2 regions of the Pseudarthrobacter sp. Y6 genome follow, and region 2 is predicted to be linked to the other one. Evidence: predicted binding sites of a transcription regulator. Region 2 holds the regulator's gene; the other holds the start of a gene.

Region 1 (20,761 bases), 720 kb from region 2:
ACCGAGACCACCCTCGTCTTTGAGCACATCCAGGGGAACCACGGTCCACTGCCGGACTGATCCGCCCCCGTCCGGCGGCGCTCTGCGCACTCCCCCACCGGCTATTGCGCACTGACTATTGCCCTCCGCGCTGTAGCGCTGTCCGAAGCGTGACGGCGGACAGCGCCAGTGCGGCGGCGCTGCACAGCACCACAAAGCCCGTGACCGACGTCGGCAGCCCGAACACCGCTGTGGCCCAGCCCAACCCGATGACCGGCACGGCGCTGCCCAGGTACGTGATGACATAAACGGTGCTGATGACCTGGGCATGCTGTGACGATTCCACCTTGGCGGCCACATCATTGAAGACCGTGCGGAAGGCGACTCCCTGCCCCAGCCCCGCGCAGACGCTGGCAGCGGCCAGAAGCAGCGGACTGCTCCATGCCGCTGCTGCGGCCAGGAGCAGCACCGAGGCTCCCAGGACTGCCAGCCCGGCGGGCACCACAAAGCGGCCCCGCACGGACAGCACCTGGCTCAGGGCTGAGGCAGCCAGCGTCATCCCGGCCAGGGCGCCGATCAACGGGCGTGAATCGGTGTGAACGATCGGGGCGAAATAGGCCGGTGCCAGCGACAGGCAGAATCCAAAGACGGAGAAGCTGAGGAATCCGACGGCGGCCGCAAGCCAGAACGCGCCCCTCGCCTCGGTAGACACCGAGGGCCGGCGGGGAGCCAGGACCAGGACGGGGCGCCGACCGGCCGGAGGCTTGATGGCTGGCCGGGCCTGAAGCAGGTAGAGCGGCACCAGCATTCCCGCCAGGACGAGTGAGTGAACGTAGTACGGGGCGGTGGTGGGCCCCGGCAGCAGCGACAGCAGGCCGCCGATGACCGGACCGGCCGCTACTCCTCCCGCCGTCGCCAGCAGGGTGAAGCGGGTGGCCCACTCCGGCCGGGACGGGAGCAGTTCCCGCAGTGCGGCGGCACTGGCCCCCGTGGCGAGGGCAACGGCCACACCCTGAAGGGCCCGTCCGGCAGAGAGTGCCACCAGGTTATCTGCCTGCGAGAAGACCCAGCTTCCCGCCAGGCCGGCGAGGACTGCCAGGATGAGCGCTGCCCGCCGGCCGATGTGGTCCGACCAGTGGCCGGCCAGCATCAGCGTTGCCACCAGGGCCAGGACATAGCTGGCAAAAGCCGCTGTGACCCCGAGGGCCGAGAGGCCGAGGTTTGCCTGGAGCAGCGGATACAGGGGCGTGGCCAGGTTCGCTCCGACCAGCAACGTGAAAATGACGGCGCCGGCCATCACCAGCCGTGCGGTGGTGGATGCATCCCAGCCCTGCGGCCCGGCGGTGGCCGGACGCATGCGGAGTTCACTGAAGACTGTCATTGCTGCTGCCTTGGCGTCGACCGGGGCGGGAGGTCCTTGTGGGAAGCCGCCCCGGGTGGAAATTGATACCTAAAGGATGCTTCACGGTTGACTGATTTAGTCCTTGCTAGTGGAATAATTGAGCAAAATACACAATTCCTTATACCCCTAATAAGTGAAAGTGACAGTTTGCCTAGTCTTGATCCCACTGATTTGAAGATCCTGCTGGAACTCATCCGCGATCCCCGCGTCCAGATCGGCGAGTTGGCCGATCTGCTGGGGATTGCGCGAAACACAGCGCAGTCGCGCGTGCGGCGCCTGCTCCGCGCCGGGGTGCTGCACGACGGCGGACGCGAGATCGACCTCGCAGCGGTGGGGTACGACGTCGTCGCTTTCGTCACGATCGAAGTGACACACCGGGAACTGGACGGAGTTGTGGGCGCCCTCCGGCTGCTCCCCCAGGTTCTGGAGGTCCATGAGATCTCGGGGCGAGGTGATGTGTGGTGCCGCGTGGTGGCCACCGATACGCACAATCTGCAGTCCGCCCTCCGCCAGATCCTCCGCATCAAGGGCGTCATCCGGACAGAAACTGTCCTGGCTCTCCACACCCATATTCCGTACCGGACCGAACCCCTGATCAGCCGCCTCGCACAGGCCGTGCCCGGCACCCCAACACGGCCGAAGCAATTGTCCGGGCGCGGCGGCGGGTCCGCTGAAGGCGGTTAGGATTCGAGCATGGATTGGCTTTCACATATTTCACAGATCAACTGGCTCGCCGTGCTGCTGGCTTTCATCTCGAGCATGGCTATCGGCTTTGTCTGGTACGTGCCGGCCGTGCTGGGCAAGCGGTGGATGGCCGCCATCGGAAAGACTGAAGAGGACCTCAAAAACATTGGTGGCGGCGCGGGGATCTGGGTTCCCATGATGGTTGCCGCCGCCCTGACCGCCGTCCTGCTGGCGGTCCTGATCAGCAAGCTGGGCCTGGACAGCGCCGTGGCGGGCGGCTGGTTCGCCCTGGTGCTCGCGCTGGTGTTCCGCGCCGGCGCGCATGTCATCCATAACGGGTTCGCAGGCCGCCCCACTTCTGTCACCCTGATCGATTCCGGACACGACCTGCTCGCCATGACGGTGGCGGGCGCGATCATCGGGGCCATGTCCTGACGTGACCATCATCGACAATGCCGTCTACGTGGACGGTGTCCGCAGCGCCGAGCCGCAGAGCCTGGAGCAGACCTTCGAAACGCTCTCGGAGCACGGGGGCATGGCCTGGATCGGGCTGTACCGGCCCACGGCGGCGGAAATGACGGCCGTGGCCACCGAATTCGGGCTGCATGCCTTGGCGGTGGAGGACGCCATCTCGGCGCACCAGCGGCCCAAGCTTGAACGCTACGAGGACAACCTCTTTACGGTGCTGCGCCCGGCGCGGTACCTGGATGCCACCGAGACCGTAGAGTTCGGCGAGCTGCACATCTTCACCGGCCGGAATTTCGTGGTCACCATCCGCCATGCCGAAATGGCCGGCGTTGCCCGGGTGAGGCGGCGCCTGGAAGGCCGCCCCGACCTGCTCCGGCACGGCCCGGAAGCCGTTCTCTACGCACTGCTGGACCTGGTGGTGGACGACTACGCACCGGTGGTGGCCGGACTGGAAAACGACATTGACGAGATCGAGGACCAGCTCTTCAGCGGGGACACCACCGTCTCCCGCCGCATTTATGAACTGGCCCGCGAAGTCATCCAGTTCCAGCGCGCCATCCATCCCCTGCCGGACATGATGCAGCAGCTCAACCGGGGCTTTGAAAAGTACGGCGTGGATTCTGAGCTGCAGCACAGCCTGCGGGACGTCGAGGACCATGTGGAGCGGGTCATCTCGCGCGCGGATTCATTCCGTGACCTGTTGCAGAACGCCCTCACTCTGGACGGGACGCTGACCGCCAACCGGCAGAACGAGGCCAGCGCCGAACAGAACGAACAGGTCAAGAAGATCTCCTCCTGGGCGGCGATCTTCTTTGCACCTTCCTTCGTAGCCGGGGTCTACGGAATGAACTTCGACCATATGCCCGAACTCCACTGGGCTGCTGGCTACCCGATGGCCATCGCGCTGATGGCGGGCACCGCAGCCCTGATGTACGCCATTTTCAAAAGGAAAGGCTGGCTGTAGGGCTGGAGGCAACGCGGGGCTTCAGGCGGCGCAGGGCCTCAGGCGACCTGCAGGTCCACAGTCCCGTGGCCCGAGTCCGCGGCTCTGAAGACCAGACGGCGGTTGGCGATCTTGTCCGTAAAGAAACGGTCGTGGCTGACCACCACCACTGCTCCCGGGAAATGCAGCAGGGCGCGCTCCATGACCTGCGTGCTGGAGAGGTCCAGGTGGTTGGTGGGCTCATCCAGCAGCAGGACAGAGGCGCCCGAGAGCAGGCATTGGGCCATGGCCACGCGGGCACGCTGGCCGCCTGAGAGGTTGCCGATTTTTTGCTTGAGATCAGCTTCGGAGAACTGGAACATCGCCAGGAACCTGTTCACCGACTTCTTCGTCGCTGTCAGGGCCAGGCTGTCAGGCATCGCGTTGACCGCATGGGTGACCGTGTCGTCGTCGTCCAGTTCTTCCAGCACCTGGTTGTAGGAGACCATTCCGGCGCCCTTAGCCCAGGCGACGCTGCCTGAATCGGCCGGCTCTTCGCCGGTGAGTGCCCGGAGCAACGTGGTCTTGCCGCTGCCGTTGGACCCGACGACGGCGATCCGGTTGCCGCGCCCGATCTCGAAACTGAGGCCGCTGAACAGTGTCCTGCCGCCGTAGGCCTTGCTCAGGGATTCCACCCGGCACAGGACGTCCTTGACGTACAGACCGCCGTAGATCTCCGTGATGATCTGGTCCACCGGCCGGGGCGCACGGGACTTCTTGATCCTGGCCAGCTGGTTTGCGAGTCCTTTGCCTGCTGCCTTGGCCGCTTCCCGCCGGTCGGAGATGCCTTCGGCTTCGAAGGCGAGCAACTCAGACTCATGGACGAACTGGCTCTCCAGGCTTTTGAGTTTGAACTGCTTCGCCACCACGTATTCGGCGAAGTTGCCCGGGTATTCGTGGAGGTGGAAGTTCTCCACTTCGATGATCCGGGTGACAACGGAGTCCAGGAACTTCCGGTCGTGCGAGACGATGATCGCAGCGCCTTTGAAGGTCCGGAACCAGCCTTCAAGCCATTCGACGCCGGCCACATCAAGGTAGTTGGTGGGTTCATCAAGCAGGAGGACGTCCGGGGCTTCCAGCAGGATTTTTGCCAGGGCTGCCCGGTTCCGCCAGCCGCCGGAGAGCTCGTCGATGGCGCACGTGCGGTGGTGGTCGCTGAAGCCGAGGGTGGTAAGTACTTTGTCGATGCTGCGCTGGTAGTCCCAGCCGTCCAGCCGGTCCATGGCCTCAAAGAGTTCGGACTGGCGGTGGATCAGTTCATCCAGCCGCGCCGCGTCCGAGGAGTCGGCGGCGATGGCCGCGTCGATGCCGGCGAGTTCGGCTTCGATCTCCTTGACGTGGGCGAACAGCCCGTCCAGGACTTCCGCGATGGTGGATTCGCCGTTCAACTCTGAGAACTGCGAGAAGTAGGCGGCCTTGGTTCCGAGCTCGACGGCGACGGTCCCGGTATCGGGAGCCACCTGGCCCTGGATCAGCTTCAGGATGGTGGACTTGCCGGAACCGTTCTTGCCGATCAGGCCGACCCTGTCCCCTGCTTCAAGCTTGAAAAAGGCTTCGCGGAGAACCTGGGTTTTGTCAAAGCTCACGTTGACGTCGTTCAGCCGGATCAAACTCATTGATGGTGTCCAATCCAGTCATGGTCAAGCTTAAAAGCAGCGGGGGCCTGCAACCTAGGCCGTTCGCTCGCCTTGGCTGATAGTACCCTTGAGTGTCGCACTCCCCCTTCGAGAAAGGCAACGCGCTTGCTGGTGCTCCACTCGTTCTGGTCGCTCAACCGGGGCCCTGGGCTCTGGGCCGAAGAATCCGAGAAGGCGGTAAAGAGCGGAAACCAGGGTCTGAAAGCGGCCCGGCCCCATCCCTTCGCCGCATCGGCCGACGTCGTCGCGGCACTGCAACCGGGCGAGCTAGGCAGTACCACGTTGTTGTTGCCTTCGCTACGACACGCACCGTTGGACTCTCCCGAGATCGTGCGGATAACGCCCCGCCCCTCGAGCTCAACCGGTCCGTCCCTGTTGCCGTGGACAGTGCCCGTCGTGTGGGTCAATCCGGCGGCATTTACTGCCTTTGGTGACGAGCGCAGTGGCCTGGGTCTGGGTCTGGCGTCCACGCTGTTTCCTGAGCGATACCCGGGAGACGAGCCCGACTCACTCGGCGACGTACGTATTGCGGCTTCCGTGCGGTTCCTCGCAGAAGTGGGGCGATTTGCCGACGAACTCGCGGAGCGGGGCCGAGTGCTCCCGGGGATCGCCTGGATGACCGACGGGTCCGAAGACGCCGTCGCCGAGGCACGGTGGCGGGCTGTGTTGAGGGGGCCTGACGCACTCGCATTCGGCGATCTCATTGCCGGCATGCCAGCCGCGTTTCGGGCAGAACCGGGCTCGGAGGACGCGGGGGAACTGGGCACGTCGGCCCTCGACGTCCTCATCGATGCCGCGGTTCGGGGCCGACTGCCGCGCGACCTGCCAATGCTGCCTCCGCGCCGGGGGCGGAAACCCCTTCAACCCCGCGCTGCTGAGGCATGGCTGGAGGCGCTTCATACCTCGGACACCCGCGTTCGGGTCCCGGCGTCGGCGCTTGCTGAATTGGAACAGGGGCTCGCGCCTTGGAGTGAGTATGCGCGGGAGGCCGCAGCTCCGGCCCGCGCAACGTTCCGCCTCAGTGAGATTCTCAGCACGGAGGATGTCGGGGAAGACCTGCTCCTTTCGCCAGATTTACCAGAACATGCCTCCGCTGTTGGCGAACCGCTGGATGTGCCTGCATGGCGGCTGGAGTTCCTGCTTCAGTCTTCCGCAGACCCCAGCCTGTTGGTGGCGGCAGAACAGGTATGGCGCGATGGCGGCGCCCTGGCCCGCTGGCTTGGCCGCCCGCAGGAGGTGCTGCTTGCCGAACTGGGGAAGGCCGTCCGTGTCTACCCCGACTTGGAACCGGGCCTGCGGCAGCCGCGCCCCACAGGGCTGGACCTTGACTCGAATGGCGCGTTCGCCTTCCTGCGGGACGCTGCTCCTGCCTTGGACGAGGCCGGTTTCGGAGTTCTGCTGCCCTCATGGTGGGACCGTCGCTCGAAACTGGGACTGAAGCTTTCGGCGTCCACACCGATGGGCGATGATACTGGCAAAGCACCTGCCTTCGGCCGGGAGCAACTGTGTGACTTCCAGTGGAGCCTCGCCGTCGGCGACCACACCCTCACCGATGACGAGATCGCAGCGTTGGCTCAGGCGAAGGCCCCACTTGTTCGGATGCGGGGCCAGTGGGTGAGCGTTGACCCCGAGCAACTGCGCCGCGGTATTGAATTCCTGAGGCGCGAGGAAACGGGGCGCGGCACCGTTGCGGATGTTCTCCGTCTTGCCGCCGCGCATCCTGACGACGTCGAGCTGCCGCTGGAAGTCGCCACCGTCACCGCCGACGGGTGGCTGGGAGCTCTGCTGGACGGCTCGGCGGACGCGAGGATTCAACCGGTCTCCCTCCCTGAGAGTTTCCGGGCCACGTTGCGCCCCTATCAAGAACGTGGTCTGTCGTGGCTGAACTTCCTCGCCGCCCTTGGTGTCGGTGCCTGCCTCGCCGATGACATGGGACTTGGCAAGACCGTCCAGCTGCTGGCGCTGGAGGCGGTGCGCCGGGAGGAAAACCCCGAAGCCGGTCCCACCCTGCTGGTGTGTCCGATGTCGCTGATCGGCAATTGGGAAGCTGAGGCTGCAAAATTCGCCCCTGGGTTGCGGATGAGTGTGCACCACGGACCGGACCGATTGCGCGGCGAGGACTTCGGCGCGGCCCTGACCGGCATCGATATCGTAGTCACCACTTACACAACGCTGACGCGCGATCTGGAGCAGTTCGAGGCCCTCACCTGGAACCGAGTCGTGCTCGATGAGGCGCAGGCGGTGAAGAACCGGCTCTCCCACGCGACAAAAGCCGTGAAACGCCTTACCGCCACCCATCGGATCGCCCTCACGGGCACCCCGGTGGAGAACCGACTCGGCGAGATGTGGTCAATCATGGACTTCCTGAACCCTGGGATACTGGGTTCGGCGGAGCTGTTCCGCACCCGCTATTCGATACCGATCGAACGCCACCGCGACGAGGCAGCGGCCGAGAGGGTGCGGGCGATCACCCGGCCGTACCTCCTGCGGCGCGTAAAGACCGACCCGGCCATCATTGACGATCTGCCGGAAAAAATCGAAATCAAGCAGTACTACACCCTGACGAATGAGCAGGCGTCGCTTTACCAGTCGGTCGTTGACGACATGATGGAGAAGATCGAGGAGTCCGACGGCATCGAACGTCGCGGAAATGTGCTGGCTGCGATGGCGAAACTCAAGCAGATCTGCAACCATCCAGCGCAATTGCTGCACGATCGCTCGGCCATTGGGCGACGCAGCGGCAAGGTGCTCCGGCTTGAGGAGATCCTGGACGAGATCCTTGCCGAGGGCGACAAAGTGTTGTGCTTCACGCAATACACCGAATTCGCCGAGATGCTGCTGCCGCACCTCGCGGCCCGCTTCGACACCGACGTCGCCTATCTGCACGGCGGCACGTCCCGGCAGAACCGGACCGAGATGGTGCGCCGGTTCCACGCGGACGACGGGCCGCCGATCTTCCTGCTCTCACTCAAGGCCGGCGGCACGGGGCTCAACCTGACGGCCGCCAACCACGTCATTCACCTCGACCGCTGGTGGAACCCGGCCGTCGAGAACCAGGCCACCGACCGGGCATTCCGGATCGGGCAGAAACGGCGTGTGCAGGTACGGAAGTTCATCTGCCGCGGCACGTTGGAGGAGCGCATCGACAACATGATCGAGGAGAAGGCATCGCTGGCGAACATGGTGGTCGGCGACGGCGAGGGGTGGCTCACCGAGCTGTCCACCCAGAGCCTGCGCGAACTGTTCGCCCTGTCAAAGGAGGCCGTCAGTGACTAGGGGCCGCTATGAATCACCGTTCTTTCCGCCCTCCACCCCGCGCAGCGTCGACGGTGGCGTCAAAGCCCGAAGCGTGCGGGGTGCCATCGGTACGAGCTGGTGGTCGGCACGGTTCATCGAAGTGCTGGAAGGTCTTGGAGTGGGTGGGCGGCTGCAACGCGGCCGGAATTATGCCCGGCGGGGTCAGGTGATCTCGCTTGACATCGACGCCGGCACGGTCACCGCGAGCGTCCAGGGTTCACGTGCAAAGCCCTACCGCGTACGGATCGGCATCACTGCGTTCGGGAAGGCAGAGTGGGCGGCGGTGGAGGAGGCGCTCGCCGGCAACGCTTGGTATGTGGCGACCCTGCTGGCGGGGGAAATGCCCGCCGACATCGAAGACGTGTTCACCGCAGTCGGGCTGTCACTGTTCCCCCGTAGTGCAGGCGAGCTGAGCCTGGACTGCTCCTGCCCCGACTGGGAAGTGCCATGCAAGCACCTTGCGGCGGTGTTCTACCTGTTGGCCGAGCAGTTCGACGACGACCCCTTCCGGATCCTGGCCTGGCGCGGACGCGAACGCGAGGATCTTCTGGGACGGATGCACGCGGCGGACGCCGTTGGCGGGAATGAGAAACGCACCGGCGCCCCACTCACGGAAGTGCTGGACACCTTCTTCGTCTCGCCTGCGCCGATTCCTGCGCGACGCAGCCCTGCGGCCGTGGGACTGCTGGTGGATCAGCTTCCTCCAGTGGATGTCACGGTCCGCTCGCGTCCGCTTGCCGAAGTTTTGCGACCGGTTTATGCGGCGCTCCGGGCATCCGCTGAACGCGACTGAGCGGCGCACGTCTCGGAGAAGGGCCGGTTCGCGGTGCTGCAAAATGCGGCGGCATCCAACACTCAGGCGTTTGGAAAGAAATGCGTTTGCCCCACGGCTGCCCCACGCGGAGCCGTTCAGGACAAAACAAAAGCCCGTCAGGACGGGACAACCGGCGTCCTGACGGGCTTTACTATCAGTGGAGCTAAGGAGATTCGAACTCCTGACCTCTTCGATGCGAACGAAGCGCTCTACCAACTGAGCTATAGCCCCGGAAGAGTCCGCGTCCCCGGGAGGAACGGCGGTACCGGTGACCTTAGGCTACAAATTTTCGTCCCGTATTGCGAATTGACACTCCGCCCCGGGCTGACGGCCGGCTGGGTCTGCTTTTAGCGACCCAGGTGAGGCATCAGGCGCGGCGGCGCTGGAGGACGTCGTCGAGGTTGCTCAGGGCGCTCTGGGCCTTGGTGAGGGGCTTGGCGGCAGGCGCGGCGGGCGTGGCCGCGGGAACGCCCTGCTTCAGGGACGGCTTACCGACGGCTTTGGGCGCCTCGGGGAGATCAAGCGGCTGGGGGGCCGGGCGCTCAGCCTTCGCGGCCTCAACGTACACCGGCTTCGGCACGTCCACCGGTTCCCAGGTTGTGTCAGCCGGCTTCAGCGACGCGGCGGCGCTGGCATCTCCGGCGGCAACAGCGACGGCCAGTGCGGCTTCGCGGAGCTCCATCGCTGTCAGGGGCTTAGGCTTTGGCTTGGGCTGGTGGGCCTCGGCGTCAAAGAGCCGGCTTTCCGGCCGGGCGGCGGGACGAGCTGCGGTGTCCGTGGCGACAGGTCCGTGACGCCGCACCGGCGCACTCATCGCGGAGCGGAACGCGGCGTTCACTTTAGCTTTGCGGTCCCGCACGGCCAGGAAGCGTAGCACAGCCACAGCTGCGACGGCGACGGCAAGTCCGGCCACCGGCAGCAGCGCGCTCCCGATTCCGAACGGCAGAAGAACACCCGAAACAAACGCAGTCAACAACGCCAGGACACCAACAAGGGCGATCCCTGACCTGCCATAGCGGATCCGGAACGCGCCGCCCGCCGTGGCGCTGCCGGTCGTTTCCCTTGCGGTCTGGGGGCTCTTCCTGATCTCCATGGTTTTCTCCTGCTGGGCGGTGATGTTCAGTACCGTCCCGGCTCTCGGTTCCGACGATTCAATGGCTGGTACTTCCGCAAGGAAGTCGCCAACGGCCTGGGCCTGGTGCCGGCGGTTCCGCAGAACGTAGGGCGCAACCCAGACGATCCAGAGCACAACGGCAACCACAAGGATCACTGAGCTGCTTAGGGGGAAGTCCACAATCAAAACCGTATGAGTATTACGGCAGCCGCCCCCGCATTAGCCACGGTGTGTCGCCGGCAACGTGGCAATTGATTGGATTTATGACCTTGGAAGTGCCTACGGCGGAAGTGCCCATGGCCGGGTCAGGTCCGGCGGGTCAGGACCGGGACGTGAGCCACCCTGCGAGCAGCCCCTCCGGGACCTCGTCCGCGGTCAGCGCGAAGGACCGGTGGTCCGCCCACTCGCCGTTGATGTGAAGGAACCGCGGACGGTAGCCTTCGTCGCGGAAGCCCAGTTTCTCTACCACGCGCAGGCTGGGGCCGTTCTCGGGCCGGATGTTGATCTCCATCCGGTGCAGGCCGAGGGCCTGGAAGCAGTGGTCCGTTGCCATAGCCACGGCCGTGGGGGCGATGCCATGACCGGCGCGCGCCTGGTCAACCCAGTACCCCAGCGTGGCCATCATGGCCGAACCCCACACAATCGATGACACAGTGAGCTGGCCAACGATGACAGGGGCGGCCAATCTGGGCGTGCGCTCAGTGATCAGGAACGGCAAGGCCGTCCCCTGGGCGGCTTGGATTTTCAAGGACCGCACCATCTGCCGGTAGTCAGGCAGCGCACCGCCAGGTGCGGGGTTGGAGGCTTCCCATGGCGCCAGCCACTCGCTGTTGCGCCCCCGGACCTGGGTCCATTCCTTCTTGTCCCGGTACCGGATGGGGCGCAGGATCAGGTCGCCGCATTCGAGTGTCACGGGCCAGATGGGTCCGGGGCGCACGGCAGCTATTTAGCGAGACCGGCTGTGAACACGGGCAGCCACTCCCTCAGGCCAGGGCCGAGGTCGTCGCTGTCAATGGCGAGCTGGACGCAGGCCTTGAGGTAGCTGAGCTTATCGCCGGTGTCGTAACGGCGGCCGCGGAAGACCACGCCGTAAACTCCGTACCCTTCGCCTTCGCCGGCTGCCAGTTCCTGCAGGGCGTCGGTCAACTGGATCTCCCCGCCCCGGCCCGGGCCGGTGTGCTCCAGCACATCAAAAACTGCCGGGTGGAGGACGTACCGGCCGATGACGGCCAGGTTTGAGGGCGCATCGTCGACGTCGGGCTTTTCGACGAGCTTGTTGATCCTGACGTAATCTTCACCGTCGATGGCCTGCACATCGGCACAGCCGTAGGCACTGATCTGGGAGGGTTCCACCTCGATGAGGGCCACCACGGATCCGCCGGTCTTGGCCTGGACTTCGATCATGGTGCTAAGGAGTTCGTCCCGCGCATCGATCAGGTCATCGCCCAGGAGGACGGCAAACGGTTCGTTGCCGACATGCTGCTTTGCACGCAGGACTGCGTGACCCAGGCCGTTGGGGTCACCCTGGCGGACGTAGTGGATGTCACCGAGGTTGCTGGCTGCCTGGATGGACTCAAGTTTGGCCAGGTCGCCCTTGGCTTCCAAGGTGTCCTCCAACGACGGAACCCTGTCAAAGTGGTCCTCCAGGGCACGCTTATTGCGTCCCGTGATCATCAGGATGTCGTTAAGTCCGACATTGACAGCCTCTTCAACCACGTACTGGATGGCCGGCTTGTCCACCACCGGGAGCATTTCCTTGGGCATGGCTTTTGTGGCCGGCAGGAACCTGGTACCGAGTCCGGCAGCGGGAATAACGGCCTTGCGTACTGTCTGCTGAGTCGTAGTCACTGGACTAATCTAACGGAGGGACTGATCATTCAGTAATTATTGGTGGGCTCCCGGGCCAGCGCGCCGCAGACGCCGCAACGGCCACACCGAACGGCAAAGAAGGAGCAGCATGTCCGAAGGCAGCAGCCACGCCAAGGCGGACATCCGCGCACGCCATCGTGCGCGCCGCGCCGCGACGGACGCCAGCCAACGCGACGCGGCCGGCGCCTCCCTTGCCGTCCACGGCGCCGCATGGGCCGAACAGCTGACCGGTGGGACGCCGTCGACCATTTGCGCCTACCTGGGAGTAGTCCCCGAGCCGCCCACGCTGCCTCTGATCAGCGAGCTCCACCGGAATGGCCACACCGTCCTGCTCCCTGTCTGTGAGCCCGGCCGCCGGCTGAGCTGGACGCAGTGGACCCCCGGCGTCGAGTTTGTCCGCAGCCGCTATGCACCGGTGCTGGAACCGGCCGGACCGCGCCTGGACCGCGGCATCATGGCGTCCGTTGCCGCACTCTTCATCCCCGCCACGGCCGTGGACAGGGACGGCAACCGCATCGGCCAGGGCGGCGGCTACTACGACGTCCTGCTGGGCTCCCTGGCCGGGGACGGACTTGAGATCCCGTTTGCGGCCATCGTCTTCGAGTCCGAATTGCTCCCGGCCGGGAGCATTCCCGCCGAAGACTTTGACCGGAGGGTCCCGGCTGCCCTGACTCCCTCAGGTTTGATCCGGCTGCCGGATCAAACCTGACTGAGGGCTACTTTCCGGGGGTGATAGAATTGGCACTCAGGCCCTGCGACTGCTAATGGACGGTTTCCGTTCAGCGCAGCACAGGACCTCTCGTTTGCCCCAGAGGAGGATCACCAGTGCCCACTTATGCCTACGCCTGCAAGGATTGCGGCCACGCCTTCGACGTTTTCCAGTCGTTTACCGACAGCACCCTGACTTCATGTCCGGAGTGCCAGGGCGCCTTGCGCAAGAAGTTCAACAGCGTGGGTGTGGTCTTCAAGGGCTCCGGTTTCTACCGGACCGACTCCCGGGATGCCAAGGGAAGCACCGTTTCGGCTGCCCCCTCCGCCCCCGCAGCCGCACCGGCGCCGGCACCTGCCACGGCCGCTGCCGCCAGCTGACCTCGGGTCTAAAAAGACGTACGACGCCGGCAGCACGGTTGTCCACATAGGCACCTCTGTTGCTGTCGGGTTCGGTTGCCGCTACGTAGCGTGGTTCCCATGCCCGTTACCCTCTTTCGTTCCAGCCGCGGATCCGCCCCGCCGGGACGCCAGGTCCGCCGCCCGCTCCCTTCAGCACGCACCCGAGGCGCGCGCGGCCACAGGCTGTTGTCCTGGCTGGGCCGGAACCGGCGTCTTGCGATAGCCCTCCTACTCAGCCTTGCTGCCGGAATCACGGTCCATCAGCTCACTCCCCCGCCCGCCGATACGGTCTCGGTCTTGGCGGCGGCGCGGGATCTCCCCGCAGGTACGCCCTTGTCAGCCACGGACCTGACTGCAATGCAGATCCCGCCAGGGATGCTGACCGCCGGGTCCATGTCCGGCACCAGTGAAGCCGCGGGAAAACAACTGGCAGCCCCTTTGCGGAAGGGCCAACTGGTGACGGACTCCCTGCTGCTGGGACCCGGCCTCCTGACCGGAACGCCTCCAGGCTCCGCAGCCGTGCCCTTGAGAATGGCCGATCCTTCCTCCATCCAGCTGGTATCGCCCGGGCAACTCGTTAACGTGGTGCTGACCGGGGCGAACGGCTACGACCAGCAATCGCCCTCAGAAGTGCTGGCTTCATCCGTTCCCGTCCTCTGGACGTCAGGACAGGGCGGCAAGACGGGTCAGTGGTTGGGCACCGGCGAGACCGACGGGCTGATCGTCGTGGCAGCAGCCCCGGAGCAGGCTGCCCGGCTGGCGGGGGCCTCCACGCAGGGCAAGCTGTTTTTTGTCCTGGTGGGACCCGAGGGCGGGGCCGGGTGACGCCGTGGCAGCCTGAAGGTCAGCCCCAGTGCGGCGGCTTGTTTTCCTTCAGCCATGCGTCGTGGTCGTTGTCGGGGCCATCGCCCCAGCGCTTCGGGTCATCCTCCGCAGCCTTGTTGGGCAGGATGCCCGCTGTCCCTGGCAGCTGGCGGTCGGGCACAGCGGCGTTCCCGGTGACTGGGTTGTCCGCCTGGTCGTTACCGTGCGTATCTTCCTGATCGGCATTCTGTGGGGTCACAACCACCGCCTCCTCACTGGCCAGGCGTCCTGCCTGGTCTTCGTTCCTGTCACTTTGTACGCTCCCCAGCACGAGGGAGTCCATGTCCTCGTCGAAGAATCCGCCCGAGGCTGTTCCTCTTCCGGGCGGCAGAACATTCTCAAGGCCCAGATAGCCGGCGATCCGGTCCGCACAGGCGGACGGGTCCGTGAAGACCTCGATGGTCCACAGCGGCATGTACCGCCAGCCCATCCGTTCGAGCAACTGTGGGCGGAGCCGGCTCCGTTCCCGGACGCTCATGGTGCGGTATTGCTCCGTGCCATCCGATTCGATGGCCACCGGCCGCGGAATCTCGGCGTCGTCCTGACCCATGGTGCTGAGCGGGTCTGCCGCCGCCACCACGTCAATCACGCCATCGTACTGGTGCCAGACGCGGGCGCCACGGGCACGCAGCCGGTCGCCAAGATCGGCCACGAGGGGATCGGCTCCAAGCGCCTGCTCACTGGCAGCGGCACGGGACGCCGGAGTGCCGAGATCGGTCTTTCCCGCAATCTCACGGTTCAGAAGCTCGTAGAAGTCCACCGCCCCGTAGGACAGCCGCGTGTGATCGAGGTCTTCGGGCTGGAAACAAGTCAGGACGTGGAGCGAACGCCGGGCACGTGTCATCGCCAAAGCGAATTTTTCCCGCCCGCCCTCAGCGGACAGGGGTCCGAAGTTATGCAGCGCCCGGCCATGGGGAGTGCGGCCGAAACCGGGCGAGAAGATCACGTGGTCACGGACCAGGCCCTGCGCCCGCTCAAGGTCAACCACCCGGAACGACTCGGATCCTGCGCTGAAGAAGCTTGCCAGCCCCGGGTGGTTCGGCAGCTGAAGACGAATGGACTCACCGATCCGGGCAGCATGGCGCAGGCTGGCGGTGACCACCGCCAGCGACGTGCGTGGCCGCGTCCGGGCGTGCTCGAAGACCAGCTGCACCACCCGGTTAACCTCGGCCACCACGGATTCGACGCCTTCGTGGTCGGCGCTGGGCAGCCCCGTGCCGTCGGGCAGGTACTCAACCAGGAGCGCTCTGTCCAGCCCTGTGGCAGACTGCCCCTCCGGGAGCCTGTGGAGGGCGCCGTCGTAGGAGTTCTTGCTCAGCTGCAGGACCAGGTCCTCGTCAACCGCGCGGTAGACAAATTTCAACCGCCAGACAGGCAGGACGGCAGACAGTGCCGAGTACGCGCTTTCGACGCGCTGGTGGGCCGCTTCACCGGCGGCCAGCCGCTCGACACCCACGGTGAAAGTCCGGGGGCTGGCAATCTGGGCATCACCGAAAGCTATGACCTGACTGGCGCGGGCGATGGCGGGCAGGACGGCCTGCAGGGACGTCGCTTCGGCGTCCAGGATGACCACGGCGTCGAAGCGCTGTTCGGCGGGCAGGAGCCCGGTCATGAGGTACGGGCTGACCGACCAGACCGGCACCAGCATGGGGACCAGCTCGGCGGCCTGGGCCGTCAGCGCGGCGAGGGTAACCCGGCCATCCTTGAGCAGGCTCCTGAGAAGCTGGGCCTGGCGCGGGTGTTCCGCAAGCGCGGCCCGCCATCGTTCGGACAGGTCCCAGCGCAGGCGCGCCGCGCCGCTGGCAATATGGGCGTTGTCCGCGAGCCGGAATTCCGCCTCAAGCTGCCGGAGTGCTTCGCCGTCGGACATGGCCAGGTAATCGTCGCCGCTGATCATCGCTTCCAGCGCGGACTGCCACCAGGCCAGCTCAAGCTCGGCTGCGACGGACCCTGCGGGAACCTCCCGTTCCGCAAGATCGGCGAGGAGCTCCCCCAGTCCGTGCTCGCGCATATTTTCCACGAGCAGCGTGCGCTCGGGCAGCGTTTTCAGCGTGTGGGTGTCGGCCACTAGCCGCTCCAGCCGCTCCATGAGTTCCACATAGCGGGCCGTTGCCAGGGAGCCGCCGGCCTGTGTGTGCCGGAGTGCCTCCCCCAGCTGGGCCAGCTCCCGGTCCAGCGACCGGTACATCACGTTCATTTCGGCTAGGCCCGAGGGGACGGCCGGGTGGCGCTGCGAGGTCGCGTACCCGGACCAGAGGGCACGCTGGTCCTGCACCAGCACCAGTGAGCTGTGGAGATCGGTGATGTGGACGCCCGGGCGGACGTACTCTTTCGCGACGCGGCGCAGGCGGGAACGCTGCATGGAGGCCATGTCGACGTTCCGCTCCCGGCGCCAGGCGGAGGACGCCGTAGCGGAGATGAGATCGTTGACCGGCCTGTCGAAGATGTCCGGTGTGAACTTATCGAGGCTTTCGCGGACAGCCATGAGGAGTTCGAGCTGCTCCCCCCACTCCGAGAAGGATGTGCCAAGCCGTATCTCGGCATGTTCGGCGACGCTGTTCATCCGGTCGCGGAGGACCGGCAGGTTCTTGGCCACTGACCGGGCGAGCTCCTGGGCTTCCTCGGTCTCCTTACGGGTGAGCAGCCGGGCGCCGTGCCACGGGCTGGTGGTGGACGCGCGGCTGAAGCTGCCAAGTTCGGCGGCGCGGCGAAGCCTGCCGGCGAGCTCGTTGCGGTCGCGGATGCTATCCAGCACACTGCGCTTGAGCCGCACCGTGGTGGCGGGGGCGGGGTGGATGGAGGTCAGCTCGGCCAGCGACTGCATGGCCTGATACGGCGAGCAGCCCCAGCGCTGGCGCACGTTATGCAGGGACGCCACGTGGTCCATCAGCGCGTGCCGGTGCTCGGTGAGGGTCCGGTGGAGGTTCCCCAGCTGCGGTTCGAGTGATTTTTCATTCCGCACGATGGCCCGCACCAGCTGGGCCTTGAGCTGCTGCGGTGTGGCTGTGCCGGAGAGCTGGAACAGGATGGATTCAAGTCCAAGCGATTCCAGTTGTGCCGATACTTCGTTCAGGCTGGCCCGGCGGTCACCGACCACCAGGACTGACCGCCCCGCGTCCACCAAGGCACCGATGGTGTTGATGGCCGTCTGGGTCTGGCCCGTGCCCGGCGGGCTGCTGACCACCAGGGAGTCTCCTGCGCGGGCGGCATCAATGACGTACTGCTGGTCCGGATCGGCGTCGAGGAGCAGTAGTTCATCGTCCGGGTGGCGCGCGTCCACACTCGGGAAGCGGAAGGGGTCCGGCGCGGGTACGTCAGTGACCTCACCGCTGGCTGCCTTGGCCAGGGCGGCGACCAGCGGGTTGCCCTCATTGATCCAGGGATCGTCCAGGTTGCCGGAGAGGTCCGCGAAAGTGGACACCAGCAGATTGTGCTGGGCCTCGGCGCCGTGGATGGGCCGGATGAGAGTTGCGAGCTTGTCCAGGACAGGCTGGGGATCGAAGCGTGCGGTGCTGTACGCGAGGCGTGTCACGGCGTTAACGTCAAAAACAATGCCATGGATGGTCTTCAGGTGCCGGACCAGGGCCGGGTTGATATTGGCCTGCTCGGTGAGCTGCAGTTCGTAGTCGTCCTCACCCGGGCGGACCGTGAGCGAAATTGCGGTGAGCATCACCGGCGCGGAAACCCGCTGGGGTTTGCCGCCAACCGCAGACGTCCACACGACCGTGCCCGCGGAAAGGTAACCGGCATCAATGCCACGGTCATTTCCGAGTTCGAAGATTTTCGAGCGGATGTTCCGCGATGCCCGGGCCGCGACGACGTACTGCTGGTGGTCACGGATTAGTGTGGACAACCGAGTGCGGCGGCCGGCCATGAGCTGGGCCAGACCGGACGGGTGGGCATGGGTCAGGTCAATGGAACCTTCGGGGGTCTTGGTGAAACGCAGCATGGTGTCTGCCCCGGTGACGGGTTTAAGCCCGGACAGCCATTTTCCGAGCTCCCCAGAACCCTCCGAGTGGCCTTGACCAACTGACACTACTGCCTTCTTTTCTGCGTTTACACGTGACGCCCTAGACCATACCGGCATACTTTCGAGCGTAGCCGCAAAGAAGCCGGGATGAGAGACCGCAACACTGGATCAGGCCAAATTGCGGTGGATTTCAAGAGATGATAGCAATGGCCGGCCTCCGCTTACGGAGACCGGCCACTCACACTGCTATTCCCACTCGATGGTTCCCGGCGGCTTGCTGGTCACGTCCAGCACCACGCGGTTGACGCCTTCCACCTCGTTGGTGATCCGGTTCGAAATCCGGGCCAGGAGATCGTACGGCAGGCGGGACCAGTCCGCCGTCATGGCATCCTCGGACGAAACCGGACGGAGCACGATCGGGTGGCCGTAGGTGCGGCCGTCACCCATGACGCCCACACTCCGTACGTCAGCCAGGAGGACCACAGGCATCTGCCACACCTCGTTGTCCAGCCCGGCTGCGGTCAGCTCTGCACGCGCAATTGCGTCCGCCTTGCGGAGCAGGTCCAGGCGCTCCTGGGTGATGTCGCCGACGATGCGGATTCCCAATCCGGGGCCGGGGAACGGCTGGCGTCCGACGATTTCCTGCGGCAGGCCCAGCTGGGCGCCCACGGCGCGGACCTCGTCCTTGAACAGTGCCCGGAGCGGTTCCACCAATTCGAACTGCAGGTCCTCGGGAAGGCCCCCGACATTGTGGTGGCTCTTGATGTTCGCAGCACCTTCGCCGCCGCCGGATTCGACGACGTCCGGGTACAGCGTGCCCTGGACCAGGAACTTGATCTTCTCGCCGTGGGCCGCGGCCTCGGCGATGATGGCCAGCTCAGCCTCTTCGAACGCGCGGATGAACTCGCGGCCGATGATCTTGCGCTTGGTTTCCGGATCGCTGACGCCGGCCAGGGCCGACAGGAAGCGCTCCTGCTCGTTGGCTACATACAGCTTGACACCGGTGGCAGCAACGAAGTCGCGTTCCACCTGCTCGGCTTCGCCTTCACGCAGCAGGCCGTGGTCAACGAACACACAGGTCAGCTGGTCGCCGACCGCCCGCTGGACGAGCGCCGCTGCAACGGCAGAGTCAACGCCGCCGGAGAGCCCGCAGATAACCCGGGCGTCGCCGATCTGCTGACGGATCCGGTCCACCTGCTCCTCGAGGATGTTCCCCGTAGTCCAGTTGGGCTCCAGCTTTGCGCCCTTGAACAGGAAATTTTCCAGCACCTGCTGGCCATAGGCCGAGTGCTTGACCTCGGGGTGCCACTGCACGCCGTAGAGGGCCTTCTCTTCGTTGGCGAAGGCAGCCACTTCAGCGCCGGCCGTCGTCGCCAGCACTTCGAAGCCGTCGGGGGCCTCGTGCACGGAGTCGCCGTGGCTCATCCAGGTGTTCTGGTGCTGCGCCATCCCTTCGAGGACGGAGCGGCCCTCGCCGAGGATGGTGGTCCGGGTGGAGCCGTACTCGCGCAGGCCGGTCTTGTCGACCTTCCCGCCCAGGGCGTTGGCCATGGCCTGGAAGCCGTAGCAAATGCCGAAGACCGGGATTCCGGCCTCAAAGAGGTCGGCCCCGACGGAGGGTGCCCCGTCCGCGTAAACGCTGGAGGGGCCACCGGAAAGGATGATGGCGGCGGGGTCCTTGGCCAGGAGCTGCTCGGTGGTGATGGTATGCGGAACCACTTCCGAATACACATTCGCTTCCCGGACGCGGCGGGCAATCAGCTGCGCGTACTGGGCACCGTAGTCAACAACCAGCACCGGCTTCTGGGAAGTCTGGGATGCAGTGGGAGTAGTCACCGTACTAGCCTACTTTGCGGCGTCGCCCTGCCGCACCTTGGCGTGCCCCGCTGTGACGGAGCAGACTCTCCCCGTCCCGGTGCCGCTCCCGCTTTGGCTTCCTCAGTACCGCTGTGCGGCCTGCGGGTTCGCGGCCAGTTCGGCTTCCACCTCGGCGTGGAACTTCTTCTCCACCACGAAGGACAGGAAAGGCACTACGCCGCCCAGTGCCAGAAGGATGAGCTTCATGAACGGCCACCGCATCAGCGTCCACAGGCGGAAATTGGAGATCAGGTACACCACATACATCCAGCCGTGGACGATCAGCACGGCGACGGAGATGTTCGCGCCGCCCACCACGCCGTTGGGCTCAGCGTCGGCGAAACCCAGGCCGAACGGCTGGCCCGTGACGGCGCTGGTGCCGCCGGCAAACAGGTAGTGGCCAAAGGCGTAACGGGCGATGAGTTCGGCGCAGAGCAGCAGCAGCATGGCGCCCGTCAGGTATGCCAGCACCTTGTAGAACTTCAGGGCGGAACGGATCTGCCGCTCCGTACCGCCGAAGCGGCGCTTCTTGCTCTTGCCCTGCGCAGGACCCTGCTGGACGGCCGGTTTCGGTTCGATCATGGCTTTACCTTTTGTTGAAGCTGTTCAGAAGTTGCTTGGGTGGGTGGCGTGGGCTGAGCATCCTGGTGGAGATGGTCGTCGAATTCCTCTTCGAGGTCCCGCCGGTAGTCGTCTTTCACCAGCCGCCACCAG
Region 2 (9,503 bases):
AGGAACATCTTCATCTGTTCCGGTGTTGTGTTCTGCGCTTCGTCCAGGATGATAAAGGCGTCATTGAGCGTGCGCCCACGCATGTAAGCCAGCGGCGCCACTTCGATGGTCCCGGCAGCCATCAGGCGCGGGATGGACTCGGGGTCCATCATGTCGTGCAGCGCGTCGTACAGCGGGCGCAGGTAGGGATCGATCTTGTCGCTCAGGGTGCCCGGCAGGAACCCCAGCCGTTCGCCGGCTTCGACTGCGGGCCTGGTCAGGATAATGCGGCTGACTTCCTTCTGCTGCAGTGCCTGGACAGCCTTGGCCATCGCAAGGTACGTCTTGCCCGTGCCTGCAGGGCCAATCCCGAAGATCACGGTGTTCGCGTCAATCGCGTCCACGTAGTTCTTCTGGTTCAGGGTTTTTGGCCGGATGGTCTTCCCCCGGCTGGAGAGGATGTTGTGGGTGAGGACGTCCACAGGGTTCTGCAGGGACTGGCTGCGGAGCAACGCGACGAGCTGCTGCAACACCGCGGGGCTGATGACCGTGCCACGGGCCACGAGGCCGCGCACTTCATGCAGCAGCCGCATGATGCGGGGAACTTCGTTGGCGGGACCGCTGATGGACAGCTCGTTTCCGCGGACGTGGAAGTTTACGGCCGGGAACTGTTCTTCGATGTAACGCAAGGCCTCATCATGGCTGCCGAGCGATTGGACCATCTGATCGGAGTTGTCAAAGAGAACCACCTCCGTCCGGACACCGGGAAGTGAATGGGGAAATTCTCCGGCGGCACGGTCAGTGTTGAGCCGGCGCTTTCCGTTCGCTGATTCAGTCATGGTGCTGGCCCGCAGGCCCGTGGTCTCCTCCAGTTCGAAACTTAAGTGCCACCGGCAGCTGCGTGGGCGGGCTGTTGCCGAGCACGCAGGAGCCAGCGGAGTCCTTCCATCTTACGCCAGGAGGCACCTCCCGGCAGCGCCCGGCGTTGTCCGGCAAGGGCTCCCGTCACCGGCTTGCTGCGGGATGGTTGGCGTCATTAGGTATCAACTTCATATCAGGCTCATATCGTTCCCGTTGCAGTTGTGCCGGCGGCCCGGATCCGGTCCTTTTGCCGGGGCTGGCTATGCGATGCTGGAAATCAGGGCCGTCCGGGGACCGGCTCACGAGGCCCACGCCTCACCATTTCACAGCCAGGAAGGACAGGGCCACGAGAGTGCCGGAAACAGCGACCCCCCTCACTGCCGTACGCGCCGCGCCGCGTTTCCGCCCGCAACGCCTCCTGTGTCTCCTGCCAGCCTTCCTCCTCCTCACCGGTTGTATCGCGGACCCCAGCCCTGAGCCCAACCTCACGGCAAACTCCAGCCCTGCCGCCACCGCCTCCCCCGGGGCACCCTCCACCAGCGCGCCCCTGGAAACCACGCAGTCTTCGAATAAGGCACCGGTCTACTGGATTGGCCGGAGCAACAGCAACGTGTTCCTGTACCGGGAATTCCGGGACGTTCCGGAGCAGGAGAATCCGGTGACCCGTGCCTTGCGGGCCATGATGTCCGAGAAGCCGCTGGACCCGGACTTCTTCACGCCCTGGCAGAATCCCGAGAAACTCGCCTCGTCCATCTCCGGCAAGAATGTCATCACCGTCGACGTCTCGGAGGATGCCTTTAACAGCAATCTCGACGCCGACATGGCCGGCCGCGCCATCCAACAACTGGTCTTCACGGCTACGGCAGCGGCAGCGAGTTCCGGCCTGATCGATTCCGGCCAGCAGATCCAGGTCAGGATCCTGGTGGACAGCCACACCGATTACGTTGCCTTCGACCACGTCCAGCTTGGCGCTCCCATGTCCCGCGCCGTCGGGATGGTGGCGCCCGTATGGATCATCGATCCGCAGGAAGGGACGGACATGGCCGGCGGAAGCGTCAAGATCACCGGCCGCAGCACCGTACCCGGCGGTAAGCTCCGCTGGCAGATCCAGCGGGCCGAAGCGAACGGGGACAAGACGCCCTACCTGACCGGGGAGACCACTGCAGCCGCCGAGGCGGCACAGACCGGACTGTTCACCCTTGCCCTTAGCCTCTCCTCGGGAAATTACGAGCTCCGCGTTTCGCAGGTGGATGCGGCCGGCAGTGGCCAGGAGCTGAATGTGGATACACGGAACTTCAACGTCCGGTAGCAGACCGCGCAGCAGGCGGCCTCAGGATACAGGGGCAGTCCAGCGTCCCAGTACATCGCTCGCCAAAACAACCGCTGCCGGCCCGGCCGTGGATGACCTCAGGACGTGGTGTCCCAGGAGCGCCGTCACGGCCCCGGCGTCGCAAAGCCGGGTGACTTCGCGGGGACTGATGCCGCCTTCCGGGCCAACAATGAGCAGAATTTCCAGGGGCCCGGCGGCAGCCTGGGTGGCCTGCCATGATTCCAGGACAGAACGGAGCGGCCGGACCGCGTCTTCGTGCAGGATTACAGCCAGATCCGCTGCCGCCACGGCCGCCGCAAGGCCAGGCGTTTCGACGGCGGCCCGCACCTCGGGGATCCAGGCGCGGCGTGCCTGTTTGGCGGCAGCAGTGACCACGGATTGCCATTTCGCGTGGGCCTTGGCGGCGCGCTCACCCTTCCAGCGGACAATTGATCGCTCGGACTGCCAAGGGACTACGGCGTCGATCCCCAGTTCAGTTGCCGTTTCCACGGCCAGTTCGTCGCGGTCCCCCTTGGCCAGGGCCTGGACCAGCACGAGCCGGATATCGGACTGGTCCTCCACGACGAGTGCGGAGCATTCAACGGTGAGCTCTGCGGGTGACGCCGAAACGACAGTTCCCGTCAGCCGCTTTCCGGCGCCATCAGCAATGTCCACCGCCTCTCCGGGAGTGATCCGCTTCACGGTCACGGCGTGGCGTGCCTCCGGCCCTTGAAGGACAAAACGGGCACCGGGCACTAGCTCGTCCAGCGACCCGGCACCGCTGAAGAAAACGGGATTGCTCACCGCTACAGGTTACCGAACCGGTCCCGCAGCTTGGCAAAGACGCCGCCGCTGGCAGCCAGCTTGCCTTCCGTGAACTGCTCGCCCCGCAGCTTCGCCAACTGCCGCAGGAGATCCTCCTGCGCGGCATCCAGCTTGGCCGGCGTCTCCACCTGCAGATGGACCATCAGGTCCCCCCGGCCGTAACCGCGCAGGTGCGTCACCCCGAGTCCACGGAGCGTGATGATCTCCCCGGACTGCGTCCCCGCCTTGACGTCGATCTCCTGCAGCCCGTCAAAGGTGTCCAGTGACAGCTCAGTGCCCAGGGCGGCGGCAGTCATCGGGATGTGCAGCGTTGCGTGCAAGTCGTCACCATCACGGGCGTAGGTGGCGTCATTGTTGACCCGCAGTTCCACGTACAGGTCCCCGGAAGGTCCTCCGGCCGGGCCTGCTTCGCCCTGTCCGGAGAGCTGGATTCGGGTGCCTGTGGCAACACCGGCCGGCACCTTGATGGTGAGGGACCGTCGGCTGCGGATGCGGCCTTGGCCGCTGCATTCGTTGCAGGGGTCCTTGATGACTGTTCCGAAGCCTTCGCAGCTGCCACACGGGGCCGCCGTCATGACCTGGCCCAGGATGGAGCGCACCGCGCGCTGGACCTGGCCGCTACCGCCGCAGATATCGCAGCGGACAGGGTGGCTTCCTTCGCGGCAGCATGAGCCGTTGCAGGTGGGGCAGGTGACGGCGGTGTCCACTTCGAGTTTCCGGTTGACGCCGAACACCGCATCGCGGAGTTCTATCCGGACACTGATCAGCGCGTCCTGGCCGCGGCGGACCCGGGACGCGGGGCCGGAGGAGCCGCCGGCACCGAAGAACGTGTCAAAGATGTCCTGGAACGCGAAGCCCTGGCCGGAGTATCCGGCGCCGCCGAACCCGTTGTCGGTGCCGTTCTCATTGCCGGTGGTGTCATAGATCCGGCGCTTCTGCGGGTCCGAAAGTACCTCATAGGCGTGGGTCACGGCCTTGAAGCGGTCCGATGCATCGTCCCCGGGGTTTACGTCCGGGTGCAGAGTGCGGGCCAGCTTGCGGTAGGCCTTCTTAATCTCTTCCCCGGTGGCTTCCGGCGAGACTCCGAGGACGTCGTAGTGGCTGCTCAAAGTTCGTATCTCTTCCTTGTTGTACTGCCGGCAGCCTGGCTGCCGGCACTGCTCTTCGTGCCTGGACCGTGGTGCTGTTACGGACCCAGAATTCTTGAAAGGTAACGGGCTACTGCCCTGACGGCGGCCATGGTGGTGGGATAGTCCATCCGGGTGGGGCCCAGCACACCGATCTTGGCAGTGCTGTCAGGTCCGTAGCCCGTGGCAACCACGGAGGCTTCCGCGAGTCCGTCGTAAGGGTTTTCACGCCCGATACTTACTGCCACGCCCCTCGGATCCTGCGCCATGTCGCTCAGGAGGCGCAGCAGGACAACCTGCTCCTCGAGGGCTTCCAGGACTGGTCCGATACTGAGCGGAAAATCCACATTGGAGCGGGCGAGGTTCGCCGTTCCGGCCATGACCATGCGTTCCTCACGGCTGTTGTGGGCGAGCGTTTCCAGCACATGGGCCAAAGCCTGGGCAGCTGCGCGCTGGCCCGGACTGACGGACGAAACGACTCCCGGCAGCGACGGCGTCAGACGGCTCAGCGAAATGCCCGCCAGTGATCCGAGGAAGTGTGTCCGCAAGGCGGCGATAGCGTCGTCGCCGAGGTCCTGGCCGACGTCGATCACGCGCTGTTCGACTTTGCCGGTGGTGGCGATGAGGACCACCAGGACCTGCCGGGGCGCGAGCAGGACGAATTCGATGTGGCGGATGGTGGCGCGGCTCAGATGGGGATACTGCACCACGGCGACCTGGTTGGTCAGCTGTGACAGCATCCTGACGGTCCTGTCCAGGACGTCGTCCAGATCGTCTGAGCCCTCCAGCAGCGATTGGATGGCACGCCGTTCCGCCTGGGAAAGCGGCTTTACTGCTGAAATCTGGTCCACAAACAGCCGATAGCCTTTGTCGGTGGGGATCCGTCCGGCGCTGGTGTGCGGGGCTGTGATCAGGCCGTCGTCTTCCAGTGCCGCCATGTCGTTGCGGATGGTGGCACTGGACACGCCGAGGTGATGGCGTTCCACGAGTGCCTTGGAACCCACCGGCTCGCGGGAGTGCACATAGTCCTCCACTATGGCGCGCAGTACTTCGAGTTTGCGCGGCTCGCTCATACTCCACCTCCATCCGTGATTACTGCAGGGTTAGCACTCGACATACCTAAGTGCTAACAGTCTAATATGAGTCACCCCGTTGTTAGCATTGGTACCGCTCCGGGCGAAATTCCGGGTCAGGATCTAGCGGCAAGGCGGAATCAATCCATGCAATACCAGAACTGGGGTCCGCAGGAGATCACCGCACCCGTCAGAAGCGAACTCCCTGAAGTTCCCGTGGAACGCGGCATGGTTCTCGAAGACGCCCAGTCAGGCTGGGTGGGAGCGGTGACCCGGGTGGAGAAGTCCGGCGGCATGCATGTAGTTGCCCTCGAAGACCGGCGCGGAAAGTCCCGGTCCTTCCGGCTCGGCTTCGGGTTCCTCCTGGAGGGACAGCCCATCCGGCTCGTTCCCCCGGCGCCCAGGCAGCCCGCCGCCGTGGTGGCCGGCCGGACGGCGTCGGGCTCAGTCCGGGTGGCCGGCCAGCGTGCCCAGGTGGCCAAGGCAAGCAGAATCTGGGTTGAAGGAAAACACGACGCCGAACTGGTGGAAAAGGTCTGGGGTGACGATCTCCGCGTAGAGGGCATCGTCGTCGAGCCTTTGCACGGCATTGATGACCTGGCTGGGGCGGTGGCCGCGTTCGGTCCCGGTCCGGGCCGCCGGCTGGGGGTCCTGGTGGACCACCTGGTGCCGGACTCGAAGGAGTCGCGCATCGCTGCCGCCGTGATGGCCTCGCCCGGCGCGGCCGGGAATGTCCTGATCGTCGGGCACCCTTACGTTGACGTGTGGCAGGCGATCCGGCCCGCTGTACTGGGCATCGAAAAATGGCCGGTGGTACCCCGCGGGCAGGAGTGGAAGACCGGCATCCTGGAAGCGTTCGGCTGGCCGCACTCCACCAAGGAAGACATCGGGCTTGGCTGGCAAAAGCTGCTGGGCGCCGTCCGCAGCTACGCGGACCTGGAAGCATCACTGCTCGGGAGAGTGGAGGAAGTCATCGACTTCCTGACGGTGCCGTAACCCCGGATCCGAGCGCTGGCGGCGGCATTTGGTGGCCGAACCAGTATTCTTGGTACGGCGGAGGCTGCAGTTGCTTCAGTCCGGCATTCTCCAACCCAGCACCATTGCACTTTCGAAGGAAGAAAACCGTGGCACAAAACGCACGCGAGCACCGGGACGACCACGGCGGCCAGGGCCGTTCCGAGTACCAGGGCGTTCCGGCAAATGCGCTGCCCCTGACGGCCAGTGAAGACCGCCAGTGGGCCATGCTGGCACACTTCGGCGGGATCCTCGGCTGTGTTCCCTCACTGCTGATCTACCTGATTTTCCGTGAGCGCGGGCCGTTCACCGCCCAGGAATCCAAGGAAGCGCTGAACTTCAGCCTGCCGCCCACCATTGCGGCGCTGGTGGCCAACCTCCTGGTTTTCATTCCAGTGGTGGGAAACATCTTCGCCGTCATCGCCACCCTGATTTGGATTGCCCTGACCTGCTTCTCCGTGGCCGCGGGCATCCATGTCAACAAGGGCCAGCCCCACCGCTACCAGTACAACCTGCGCTGGATCAAGTAGTCCCCACCCGCACCCTAACCTCGCAAGCTCGGCCAGGGAACCCTGCGGGCGTGGGCCCACGATTGTAGGGCCTAGTCCGGCAGTATCCTGCGGACCACAGCGTCGGCCAGCAGGCGGCCCCTCAGCGTCAATACCAGCTTGCCATGGAAGGCGGCCGGCGCTTCGACCAAGCCGTCGGCGATGAGCCCGGCCACGGCATAACGGCCGTGTTCGCCCAGCGTTGACGTTGCCAGCCCCGACACGAGCCGCGCCTCGAGCATCACGCGCTCCACGTCGCGGGTTTCGGCGTCGAGCGTTTCCCGCCCGGCGGCCGGTGACAGGCCCTGCGCAAGCCGTCCTGCGTAGGCAGTAGGGTGCTTGACGTTCCACCACCGCACTCCGCCGACGTGTGAGTGTGCGCCCGGTCCGATGCCCCACCAGTCGTCACCCCGCCAGTACGCAAGGTTGTGCCGGCATGCCTGCTCCGGCGTCCGGGACCAGTTGCTGACCTCATACCAGCTGAGGCCCGCAGCGCCGATCAGCTGGTCGGCGAGTTCGTACTTGTCGGCGTGGTCGTCGTCGTCGATTCCCGGGACTTCGCCACGGCGGATCTGGGCGGCCAGCTTGGTGCCGTCCTCCACGATCAGCGCGTAGGCGCTGATGTGGTCCGGCTGGTAGGACAGCGCCGTCTCCAGCGAGAACCGCCAGTCCTCCAGGGACTCCCCCGGCGTCCCGTAGATAAGATCCAGGCTCACGGCCAGTCCGGCATCGCGCGCCCATTGCACCACCTGCGGCACGCGGCTGGGCGTGTGCGTGCGGTCAAGGACCTTCAGGACATGGGGAACAGCAGACTGCATGCCAAAGGAAACCCGGGTGAAACCGGCATCGGCCAGCACCTGCAGGGAGGCAGGCGTGACCGAGTCCGGGTTTGCTTCGGTGGTCACTTCGGCACCGGGTTCCAGGCCCCAGTGCCCGACGGCGGCCGCCAGGATCCGGGCGAGGTCTTCCGCGGGGAGCAGCGTGGGGGTGCCGCCGCCGAAGAAGACTGTGCTCAGCGGTCGGTCCGGAAGACCCGAGTCCCGCAGGACCGTGGCTGCCAAATCCACTTCGGACACGGCTGTGGTGGCGTAGGCGTCCTGGGACGCTCCGCCGCCCAGCTCGGTGGCCGTGTAAGTGTTGAAGTCGCAGTATCCGCAGCGCACCGCGCAGAACGGGATATGCACGTACAGCCCGAAGGCCCGGTCCACCGCACCGTCCACTGACTGCACGGGCAGCAGACCGTCCGACGGCGCCGGGTCGCCGAGGGGAAGAATGCTAGGCATTGCAGGGGCGTCCGGTGTTGCCGGCCACTGTCATCACTACTTCTTGGCCTTGTCCTTGGACTCGTCGGTGGTCAGCGCAGCGATGAAGGCTTCCTGGGGGACCTCAACGCGGCCCACCATCTTCATGCGCTTTTTGCCTTCCTTCTGCTTCTCCAGCAGTTTTCGCTTCCGGGAAATGTCGCCGCCGTAGCACTTGGCCAGAACGTCCTTGCGGATGGCGCGGATGCTTTCCCGGGCGATGATCCTGGAGCCGATGGCAGCCTGGATGGGCACTTCGAACTGCTGGCGGGGAATGAGCTCGCGCAGTTTGCCGGTCATCATCACACCGTAGGCGTAGGCCTTCTCGCGGTGCGTGATGGCGGAGAAGGCATCCACCTGTTCGCCCTGGAGCATGATGTCCACCTTGACCAGATCAGCCACCTGCTCGCCGTCGGCCTTCCAGTCCAGTGAGCCGTAGCCCCGGGTCTTGGATTTGAGGATGTCAAAGAAATCGAACACGATCTCAGCGAGCGGCAGCCGGTAGCGGATTTCGACCCTGTCCTCGGACAGGTAGTCCATGCCGCCTATAACCCCGCGGCGGCTCTGGCAGAGCTCCATGATGGCGCCAACAAACTCATTCGGTGCCAGGATGGTGGCAGACACCATCGGCTCACGGACCTCTGCGATCTTGCCGGAAGGGTATTCGCTGGGGTTGGTCACATGGACCACCTTCTTGTCCTCCAAGGTCACCTCGTACTCCACGTTGGGGGCAGTGGAGATCAGGTCAAGGTTGTATTCGCGTTCGAGCCGCTCCCTGGTGATTTCCAAGTGGAGCAGGCCGAGGAAGCCCACGCGGAAGCCGAATCCCAGCGCGGCCGACGTTTCCGGCTCATAGACCAGCGCGGCGTCGTTAAGCATCAGCTTCTCCAGCGCATCGCGAAGTACCGGATAGTCCGTGCCATCCAGCGGATACAGGCCGGAGAAGACCATCGGCTTGGCATCGGCATAGCCGGGAAGGGACTTAGTGGCAGGCTTGGCAAGGTTGGTGACGGTGTCGCCGACCTTGGACAGGCGGACGTCCTTCACCCCGGTGATGAGGTAGCCCACTTCGCCCACGCCGAGGCCTTTGGAGGGGGTGGGCTCCGGGGAGCTCACCCCGATCTCGAGGAGTTCGTGGGTGGCACGGGTGGACATCATCTGGATGCGTTCACGGGGGTGAAGCATGCCGTCAACGACGCGGACGTAGGTGACCACACCGCGGTACGTGTCGTAGACCGAGTCGAAAATCATGGCGCGCGCGGGGGCATTCGGGTCACCCACGGGCGCCGGCAGGTCGCGGACGATTTTGTCCAGCAGGACCTCGACGCCCATGCCGGTCTTGCCGGAGACGCGGAGCACGTCGTCGGGGTCGCCGCCGATCAGGCTGGCGAGTTCGGCCGCGTATTTCTCAGGCTGGGCCGCCGGGAGGTCGATCTTGTTCAGCACCGGGATGATGGTGAGGTTGT

The links. The regulator HrcA, encoded in region 2, represses chaperone genes, less so after heat shock. The targets are predictions, from matches to a motif close to TTNGCACTCGNNNNNNNCGAGTGCNAA.
Region 1: a site for HrcA is predicted at 12,985-13,011, ahead of ACQCSW_RS07085 (FmdB family zinc ribbon protein). Genes of this name have one in related genera too.

Annotation. Positions count from the first base shown of each region.
Region 1 is NZ_CP189574.1:1,471,706-1,492,466, reverse strand. It holds gene ACQCSW_RS07150 (Lrp/AsnC family transcriptional regulator) at 1-60, shown strand, start outside; gene ACQCSW_RS07145 (MFS transporter) at 116-1,360, opposite strand; gene ACQCSW_RS07140 (Lrp/AsnC family transcriptional regulator) at 1,529-2,065, shown strand; gene ACQCSW_RS07135 (DUF1761 domain-containing protein) at 2,075-2,500, shown strand; gene corA (magnesium/cobalt transporter CorA) at 2,502-3,497, shown strand; gene ACQCSW_RS07125 (ABC-F family ATP-binding cassette domain-containing protein) at 3,536-5,131, opposite strand; gene ACQCSW_RS07120 (DEAD/DEAH box helicase) at 5,549-8,428, shown strand; gene ACQCSW_RS07115 (SWIM zinc finger family protein) at 8,421-9,242, shown strand; tRNA gene ACQCSW_RS07110 (tRNA-Ala) at 9,422-9,494, opposite strand; gene ACQCSW_RS07105 (hypothetical protein) at 9,631-10,533, opposite strand; gene ACQCSW_RS07100 (GNAT family N-acetyltransferase) at 10,697-11,314, opposite strand; gene galU (UTP--glucose-1-phosphate uridylyltransferase GalU) at 11,320-12,225, opposite strand; gene ACQCSW_RS07090 (5-formyltetrahydrofolate cyclo-ligase) at 12,335-12,955, shown strand; gene ACQCSW_RS07085 (FmdB family zinc ribbon protein) at 13,072-13,335, shown strand; gene cpaB (Flp pilus assembly protein CpaB) at 13,435-14,181, shown strand; gene ACQCSW_RS07075 (AAA family ATPase) at 14,201-18,307, opposite strand; gene guaA (glutamine-hydrolyzing GMP synthase) at 18,437-20,026, opposite strand; gene ACQCSW_RS07065 (DUF3817 domain-containing protein) at 20,129-20,629, opposite strand; gene ACQCSW_RS07060 (SURF1 family protein) at 20,626-20,761, opposite strand, start outside.
Region 2 is NZ_CP189574.1:2,200,761-2,210,263, reverse strand. It holds gene ACQCSW_RS10580 (PhoH family protein) at 1-818, opposite strand, end outside; gene ACQCSW_RS10575 (GerMN domain-containing protein) at 1,193-2,149, shown strand; gene ACQCSW_RS10570 (16S rRNA (uracil(1498)-N(3))-methyltransferase) at 2,171-2,953, opposite strand; gene dnaJ (molecular chaperone DnaJ) at 2,956-4,083, opposite strand; gene hrcA (heat-inducible transcriptional repressor HrcA) at 4,161-5,174, opposite strand; gene ACQCSW_RS10555 (DUF3097 domain-containing protein) at 5,322-6,170, shown strand; gene ACQCSW_RS10550 (DUF4870 domain-containing protein) at 6,299-6,718, shown strand; gene hemW (radical SAM family heme chaperone HemW) at 6,790-8,019, opposite strand; gene lepA (translation elongation factor 4) at 8,056-9,503, opposite strand, start outside.